Regions from separate parts of the Iodobacter fluviatilis genome, predicted to be linked through region 1. Evidence: predicted binding sites of a transcription regulator. Region 1 holds the regulator's gene; the other holds the start of a gene.
What was found. The regulator FliA, encoded in region 1, starts transcription of late flagellar genes. The targets are predictions, from matches to a motif close to GCTAAAGNTNNNNNNNNNNCNGCCGATAAT.
Positions count from the first base shown of each region.

Region 2: the regulator FliA is predicted to act here: its motif matches at 1,205-1,234, upstream of C1H71_RS12985 (LPP20 family lipoprotein).

Region 1 is NZ_CP025781.1:2,589,011-2,593,669, reverse strand. It holds gene C1H71_RS11580 (MlaD family protein) at 1-147, shown strand, start outside; gene C1H71_RS11575 (ABC-type transport auxiliary lipoprotein family protein) at 217-798, shown strand; gene C1H71_RS11570 (RNA polymerase sigma factor FliA) at 842-1,582, shown strand; gene C1H71_RS11565 (flagellar motor protein) at 1,592-2,332, shown strand; gene C1H71_RS11560 (lysophospholipid acyltransferase family protein) at 2,445-3,188, shown strand; partial or broken gene C1H71_RS21960 (transposase) at 3,343-3,480, shown strand; gene C1H71_RS11550 (hypothetical protein) at 3,891-4,625, opposite strand.
Region 2 is NZ_CP025781.1:2,929,390-2,934,048, forward strand. It holds gene C1H71_RS12975 (thiazole synthase) at 1-163, shown strand, start outside; gene trmB (tRNA (guanosine(46)-N7)-methyltransferase TrmB) at 399-1,079, shown strand; gene C1H71_RS12985 (LPP20 family lipoprotein) at 1,354-1,776, shown strand; gene C1H71_RS12990 (flagella assembly protein FlgT middle domain-containing protein) at 1,776-3,137, shown strand; gene C1H71_RS12995 (hypothetical protein) at 3,134-3,457, shown strand; gene eat (ethanolamine permease) at 4,101-4,659, shown strand, end outside.

The DNA of each region.
Region 1 (4,659 bases):
CAACATGAAGGCGGCTTAGATAGCACACTAAATAATATGCAACAAATCAGTGAAGACTTACGCGTGATGAGTGAAGCAGCAAGGGCTAATCCAACTGGGCTACTGCTTGGCAAACCACCTGCGCCTTATGTTTTACCAAATAAATAACGGATGTTCCGCAGTAAAAAGCGTCGACCTCTTACCATAAAAAAATAACTCTAAAATGGCCGCATACCTATGAAACGCCTAATTATTTTACTTTGTAGTGCTTTGATCGCCGCCTGCGGCACCACGACCCCTAGCAAAGAAACGTACTTACCCGTGATTGAGCGCAGCGGGCCTAGCCATGCGGTGCAATTTAAAGGCACACTACAAATAAATGCCTTTAGCGCCCAAGCCCCGTTTGGCGAGCGTAATTTTTTTTACCGCGAAAGCACCCAACGCTTTGTCAAAGATCCTTACCGTGAATGGCTCTCCTCCCCCACAGGGCTTATCACCACTCATACGCAAACTTGGTTAAAAAGCAGTGGCTTATTTCGCGAAGTGCTGCCCTTATATTCAAAGCAAACCGCAGATTACCAACTCAAGGGTGAATTACTCACGCTACATACCGATTTACAAGCCCAGCCTCTCGCCGTTGCAAAACTGCACATACGCTTAAGCTCAGCGAAATCCCCTGTTATACTCGACACTATTCTTACGGCAAGTGAGCCCTTATCTGGAATGAGTGCTAACGATATAGCTGCAGGATTAGATCAAGCGCTCGCTAATACCCTTAAACAATTAGAACGCAAACTGATTTCGCTCCCAACTTCTTAGACGGTCGGCTAAACTGATTTAAGCCTCCTCATAGTAGAAACAAATGGCAGCGCCACGCGCACTCTCCCTTTATCGTCAGACTCAGGCAAGCCAAGACGAGGATTATGTCTCTCGGCATGCGCCCTTGGTCAAACGGATCGCCTATCATATGGTGAGCCGTTTGCCTGCGAGTGTAGAAGTCGATGATTTGATTCAAGTGGGTATGATGGGCTTGATGGAAGCGGCAAAAAACTTTGATCCAAATGCGGGCGTACTGTTTGAAACTTTTGCCTCACAACGCATTCGTGGCGCCATGCTTGATGAATTAAGAAGCTCCGATTGGATGCCCCGCCACGCCCGTAAGCATATGCGCGAAATTGAAGCCGCGATGTTAGCCCTAGGGCACAAACTAGGCAGAGCACCACTAGAAAGCGAAGTCGCCCAACACCTACAGCTCGATTTAGAAGCCTATCAAAACATGCTCAGCGAAGCGCGAGGCCACCAACTGGTGCACCTCGAAGATATTGAAGACGAAGATGAAAACCACCACAACGTTCAATACTCTGCCGACCATGCAATTAACCCGCTGCAGCAACTTGCGGATGCAAATTTTCAGCGAAATTTAATCAGGGGCATCGACGAGCTACCCGAACGTGAAAAACTGGTTATGGCTCTGTACTACGATGAAGAACTAAACCTTAAAGAAATTGGTGCCGTACTAGGCGTAACCGAGTCTCGAGTTTGCCAGCTACACAGCCAAGCCATTGCCCGCTTAAGGGCCAGATTAGGCGATTGGACGAGTTGATAAAAACATATGGATAAAATTAGTATTTTTGGAGTTTTACTTGGTTTAACCGCTGTGATTCTTGGCCAAATTTTAGAAGGTGGCCACGTTGCATCCTTGATGCAAGCCACGGCATTTTTAATTGTGACAGGTGGCACCCTTGGGGCCGTCATGTTGCAAACTCGGCAAGATCACTTTATTGCTGGCGTAAAAATGGTGAAGTGGGTGTTTATCCCCCCTCAACACGATTTTAAAAAACAACTGGGTGTGTTATTAAACTGGAGCCAGCAAGCTCGTCGTGGAGGTTTGCTTGCTTTAGAAGCATATGTGCAAAGCGAAAAAGATATTTTTGTAAAACGCGCTCTGCAAATGGTTGTAGACGGAGCCGAACCAGAAGTGATTCGCCGCGCAATGGAACTTGATATCGATTCATTTGAAGATCGTGCACGCTCTGCCGCTAAAATTTGGGAAGCGGCCGGTGGCTACTCCCCTACTATCGGCATTATTGGCGCGGTGATGGGGCTGATTCATGTAATGGAAAACCTAACCGATCCATCCAAGCTAGGCGCAGGCATTGCCGTTGCCTTTGTCGCCACCATTTATGGCGTTGCCATGGCCAACCTGTTGTTTTTGCCCATTGCTCACAAGCTAAAACAACATATTCAAACCGAAATAAAACGTCGTGAAATGCTACTTGAAGGCTTAGTCGCCATCGCCAATGGTGAAAATCCAAGGGTGCTAGAAAACAAACTGGCAGGTTTTTTACCCTGAGCTCGTTTTTTGTAAGCGCCGTACGCAAGCAGCTTTGATCTATATATAAACATACTTATGCCATATTTTTGCATTTTATCCCAGCACCACCATCGCTCAGTGGAGAACTCCCATGCTTTGGCTTGCAAAATGGCTTCGTCTTCTCATTGCTGGGCTTGATCTGCTATGTTTTACACTTTTGATGATGGCCTTAGCCCGCCTGCCTATAGCTTGGCTCGGTTTTTACCCCAAACTATTTCAGAGCTGGTGTCGTTGTTTTGTAAGGGCGCTGGGGGTCGAGCTGCGATTACACCAACACCATCAAGCACCACTTCCTCGGCAGTATATTCTGATCGCCAATCACCCTTCAGTCTTTGAAGACGTTGGCATTCCGGCTTTTTTCCCCGTTAGAAATCTGGCCAAAGCCGAAGTGCGTGACTGGTGGTTTGTTGGGAGAATTGCTGAGGCGGCGGGGACTTTATTTGTGCGCCGTGAGCAAAAAGACGCTCGGCAAGCGGCCTTGCAAAATATGATCAGTGCAGTACAAGCAGGCTATTCAATTGCGCTTTATCCAGAAGGCGGCTGCAAAGGCCGGCGTTTATGGGATAAATTTCTTTATGGCGCATTTACCGTTTCATTAGAAACAGGCGTGCCAATCTTACCTGTTTTTTTACATTACGAAGCGCAAGAGGCTTTTGAATGGGGTCCAAATACCACACTACTGCAAAAAATATGGCAGATCATTTGCGCCCCAAATAAAGTAGCCCATTATCATATTTTTGATCCACTCCATGCCAGCCAATTTAAAGATAAGGACGAATATTCGCGGCACACTTATGCGCTTTATCTAGCATGGCAACAACGCTTTTTAGAGTAGCGTCCTCCGTACCCTTCACATAAAAACAGGAAACAGGATGCTGATATACCCTGCAATATCATGTTGTTTTACCTCCCCTTTATTGCCCAAGCAAGCGGTTGATAATCCCCCTCCCCCACAAAACCAGCTCATTTTTAAGTAGAGTTTTCTCGCAGTGTTTGAGGAGCATCTACATGAAAGCAGCAGGTTTTCTGATAGCCAGATTATGGCGATTTTAAAGCAGGCCGAATCTAGCTCAGCCGTCCTCAATCTTTGCCGCGAGTACGGCACGCATGCCGCATCCTTCTATAAGTAGCGTGCTAAGTTTGGCGGCATGGACGTTTCTATGATGACGCGGATGAAAAGCAGCTACTGCATTCAGATCCGGGTTGGCAGTATCAAATGGCAAAGTATCGCCAGCAATTGGTAGAAAAAGGGCTGGTGCAAAGTATGCCAATAACTTTTATACGGTCCAACTAACTAGCAGTTAGTCAGACTTAAGCGATCGTAGCGAGGGAAAAACCGGTTTGAGACAGATTTCGTGGGTTTTTGAGCCGAATAGCTGGCTATTCAACGAGAAAATACGTGAAATATGGCCAAATCCAGCTTTTCCGTAGTAGATCAGTCTTAAGTCCGACAGGCTGCTAGGGTAGTTCAGCTGTCGTGACGTCGTTTTTTCCTACATCGACCTACGCCAGCAAACGTGATCTTGCCCCCCTGAAATCAGAGATGCGTTTCTCGGAATATTCTTGCCACCGGTGGTTTCTCATGTTTATTTGCTATTTCCTCCAGCTTTTGAGCGAACCCAATTAAGGAGACTCTCTTGCTCTTTTGGGCATATGGCTCTACGACCTCCAGCAGCTTACTATGCACATAGGTGGTATTAGATTCTCTTTCAGATTCTGCTTTAAAATTCGAGGGAAACTTTGTGCGCGCAGAACCTAAAATGTTATTTAATAAAGGGTTGGCGCCGGCCCCATTGGGAGTAAATATGCCGTTCTTTTCAATACAGGGCAATCCCACATTCTGTGCTGCCTCGCCAATTTCACGCTGATAACTTAGAGGAATAATGGTGTGTCCAAGATCTACCAGACGCTGACAACATTGATCTTTGGCGCGACTATAAACGGCGGCAAGACTCGCTTCGACTGTTTGCTTTATATATTCAGGATCCTTAACCGAGGCCCTATTCAGTTGCGTCGCCACTTTTCCCAGCTCATTATCCATTGCTTTTTTCACTTTTGGGTTCTCAATGGGCATCCATTCCCTTGCACTAGGATCAAAACATTTGTTAACTGTTTCCTTTTGAGGGCGAATTACTGCCTTCGATTGAAATAGCTGAAATGAGCGCCCCCGATAAGACGCTGAAGGCGGTTCGTTGGCATTAGACGAAGCGACACTCGAATCGCTAATGCAGCAAAAAAGTTTTCTAGGACTAAAATTAAGTGACAGGGGCATAACCGTATTTCCTTTGCAATGAGGTGAGATGCCT
Region 2 (4,659 bases), 340 kb from region 1:
GAACACCGCGATTGCTGGTGCAAAAGACCCAATCCTCATGGCCCGTGCCATGAAGCTAGCCGTTATGGCAGGGCGTGATGCATTCTTAGCGGGTCGTATTCCACGAAAACTCTATACGGCAGACCCAAGCTCACCGATTTCGGGCTTGATTGCTGCTAAGTAAAGAAATAAACCCAAACTTTGAGCTCGGAGTTAAAGGATTTGATCCTGAACGGCTAAAGAGCTAAATCTTTCCAATTAAGCTGACGTCTATTTTTCAAGTCGCTTAAATGAAGAGAACACAGCCATCTTGGGTTTCTTTGTCTCTGTGGTTCAATGTTTGGGTTTTGTTATAAAATAAGGTCTAACTAGAAAATACGCCGCGCGATGCGGCGTTTTTGTTTGCAAGGAATCGAGAAATGGAACACCCAAATTACATGCGCCGTATCCGTAGCTTTGTGCTGCGTCAAGGGCATTTATCTTCCGGCCAAGAGCGGGCCATTGCAGAATTTGGTGAGCAATTTTGTATCCCTTATCAGGCTGAAGTTTTAGATCTGAATACGGCTTTTGCCCGCACTGGCCCAAAGATTTTAGAAATTGGTTTTGGTATGGGGGGCCCCACGGCGGAGATCGCCAGCAATAAGCCAGAAACGGATTACCTTGGTGTAGAAGTTCACACGCCAGGCGTGGGCAGCTTGCTGAAGCTATTGGGTGAACAGGGCTTACAAAACGTGCGTATCGTGCAGCACGATGCGGTAGAAGTGCTAGAAAAAATGCTGGCTGCCGATAGTCTTTATGGGGCGCATATTTTTTTCCCTGATCCTTGGCATAAAAAACGCCACAATAAGCGCCGTTTAATTCAGCCAGATTTGGTGAAGCTTTTATGCTCACGCATTAAAAGTGGCGGCTATGTGCACTTGGCCACCGATTGGGAAGACTACGCAATCCAGATGCTAGAAGTGCTTTCTAATGAGCCAACATTGCAAAACACTGCAGAAACTTATGCCGAGCGCCCAGATTATCGCCCGTTGACTAAGTTTGAAAACCGTGGCATCAAGTTGGGCCACGGCGTATGGGATTTGGTATTCCGTAAGCTATAGTCTTTGGAGGTGGCTTGAGCAGAATTCAGTATGCTTGAGTGACGGTGTAAGCCGCTGCGGTTGTAGTGCTTGTCCTTCCTTGCATTCGCTTTTTTACCACTGAATGGGGTATTTCGTGCAATAGCGCTTTATTTTTCCTGATACTTGCCGATAACCCAGAGATGAGCCTGTTTTTTCGTCAGAATAAGGTGGGTAAAAAGTAAATAAAGCGCTATTGGTATTGGATTCGCTGCTTTGGATTAAATACCGGCTGAGCCTAAAAGGTGGGATAAAAATGCGGATTAAACATATTTTACTGTCGCTTGCGACATTACTGGCTTGCGCCGCTACTGCTTACGCGGATGAGGGCAGTAATCAGGTGGTGTCTGCCGCTGGCTATGGCGCTCCGCCGCAAATTGAAGGTTTATCAGGGGCACAGCGCCGCTTAATGTCGATGCGCGCTTCTAAGCTGGATGCTTATCGGGCTTTGGCCGAAACGGTACAAGGCTTTAGATTGGCGGGTAATAGTACGGTGGCGGCTTTATCGGTGCAAAACGATAGCTTTCGCACCTATGTTGATGCCTATTTGCGTGGCGCACGCGTGGTATCGATGAATGCCCTGCCAGAGGGCGCTTATGAAACAATTTTAGAGCTGGATATGTCTAAATTGTCTAGTGAATCTAGCTCAAACCATCCCTATATGATGCGAGGTCGTTAGTGATCAAAGCCAGTGTGCTTAGCTGTTTGCTGCTGAGTAATAGCTATGCAGCAGAAATTGAAGGCTTATCTGCTATTGGCGTAGGCGGTATTCCTATGGCTAAGCAGGAGGCGATTCAAGATGCTTTGATGCAGGCTTCTTTGTGGAATGGGGCAAAAGTAGAAGCCAGTAGTTTGGTTGAGGAAGGCCGAGTCAGCGAGCTGCAGCGGGTCGTGCCGGTGCAAGAGCTAAGCCGGTATAAATTGCTACGTGAATGGCGTGAAGGTAGTTTTTATCATGTACTGATAGAGAGCGACCCTGCACCTGAAGCTACGCAGAGCAAAGTACCTATCGCCAGCGCAGTTACCGCAACTCCAGCAGAAAGCATGGCCGCAGCCCATGCTTTATCGCCGCCAGCCCCGCCGCGTTATCCGCAATGCCCACAGGCAGATTTTGCCTACAGAAAAAAACTATTATTGGCGCATTTCCAGCTACAAAATCCAGCGGATGCAAATGATATTGTGCATTTTCAAGATGGCTTGCAGCAAGAGCTGAGCCGGCTGTTGGCAGCTTCTGATCATTACCTGCCTCTGCGCACGGTCAATGAAGCGGCTTTTAATTTGCAGCCAGGTTTTTATGACCCCATATTGCAACCTGAGCGAGTGAGAGAGCTAGCCCGCCGCTATGGCACTCAGTTTGTAGTGGGGGGCGTTGTGCGGGATATTGGCCCTTATGGCGAGCGCTATAGCTTTGCTTGGGGGAATGATATAAAAAACGGCGAGCGCAGGATTAGTCCTAGCATTCCTATGCTGCAGCTTTCTAGTAGCTTGCCAAGCATCGCTCCTCTTGGGCTGAAAGTAAAGCCTTCATCTCGACGGTTTGAGGCTGATCTATATGTGTTTGATGGTGCCAGTGGTGCCTTATTAAAACAGCAGCGCTTTACGGATTCGGTCACAGGCGAGGTGATGCAAGGCAGCGATTATGTGTTTGGATCACGGCGTTTTTATGACACTGATTTTGGCCAGATGGTTGAGCAGCAATTGGGCAAAATTGTGGCAGGTGTGGATGATGCTTTAGCCTGCCAAGCGTTTGCCGCCAGAATTAGCCGAGTCGAAAAAAACCGCGTCTTTCTTGATGCAGGTAGCACGGCTAGATTGGCTAAGGGTGATAAATTACAGTTGTTCCGCGTAAAAAGCACCAATCAAGTGGTGGCAGCGGTAAATGGGGATAGCAGTATGTCCTTAGGTATGCCAGAAGAATTGGTCAGCGCGGTGACCATTACCCAAGTACAGCCTTTGTTTGCTATTGCAGTTTTAGAAAACGGCAGCATCACCCCAGAGGTGGGAGATTATGTGCGTTTTAGTATGAAGGAATCCCGATGAAGATCCTTAGGCTAACAATTGTAGCCACTATTTTATTAACGATGACAGCTGTAGAGGCCTCCCCTTATCGCTTTGGCCGCAATGGCCGCCGCGTATCAGCGCATCCCGCCCCTGCTAAGGTTGTTCATTCTACCGTCAGCAGTAAGTCAGGGCCAACCGTGCAGGCTAGGCCACAGCCGCACGTTGAAACCTTACCTGCCACGGTTCTGACACGCTCGTCAGCAGCGCCTATAACGAGTAGTGGCATGACGTACTCCGAGCCTAAATTAAGCACAGCACAAGAAAATGAGCTGCGCTGGCGTCTATATAGCTATCCTTAATCCGCTTTAAATACGGGCCTTTAGATAGATTTTGTTTGCAGGGTGTTTTGTACACCTTTGCAAGCATTGCCCCGAATTTTTCTCAGCCACTTCTGCTGTTCTCGCTATTTTACTAGCACTATTGTCATCTAGCAGTCTGTCGGACTTAAGACTGATCTACTACGGAAAAGCCGGATTTGGCCATATTTCACGCATTTTCTCGTTGAATAGCCAGCTATTCGCCTCAAAAACCCGCGAAATCTGTCTCAAACCGGTCTTTCCCTCGCTACGATCGCTTAAGTCCGACAGGCTGCTAGCGGCTAATTCAACTGCTTTCACCTGCTTTTTTTGCTGCACCATCCTCATTTTTGCGACTCATAAACAGCTGCAAATCATTGCATGCAATGCTCACCATTGCATGACACGTAGAAACTCCCTTATACGCTCACTTGTAACTTTATCTGTTTTGAAAGACTATTGCTGCAATGAGAAAAGATAAGCGTAAGTAATAGTAATAAATTAGCTAAAACGATAGTGCTTGTCGTCATGAATTTCCCCGCCATAAACTGACACCTCAGCTTTCAGTCTCCGCTTTCGGTTTACTTCTTAGCGGTGATTTAGTTTCTGTAAGCGAGTGCTTTAACTTTTTAATAAAGGAAACATCATGGCAGAGCAAGTTAAACGGGAGTTAAAGCGCTCGCTGAAAACCATCCACCTGTGGGGCATTGCGGTGGGTTTGGTGATTTCTGGTGAGTATTTTGGCTGGAGTTATGGCTGGGATAAAGCGGGCACGCTGGGTTTTATGATTACTTGCCTAGTCATCGCGGCCATGTATACCACTTTTATTTTTAGCTATACCGAGTTAACCACCTCGATTCCCCATGCTGGCGGGCCGTTTGCTTATGCCCGCCGTGCATTTGGCCCCACAGGGGGCTATATCGCCGGCATGGCCACGCTGATTGAGTTTGTGTTTGCCCCGCCCGCTATTGCGTTGGCCATTGGCGCTTATTTAGGCGTGCAGTTCCCTGGCTTAGACCCGAAACACGCGGCTTTGGGCGCTTATATTGTGTTTATGTTTGTGAATGTGATTGGCGTGACCATTGCGGCAACCTTTGAGCTCTGCGTAACCATTTTGGCGATTTTAGAGTTGATGGTGTTTATGGGCGTGGTGGCACCAGGCTTTGCGTGGAGCAATTTTATGGCCCACGGCTGGTCGGGGGCTG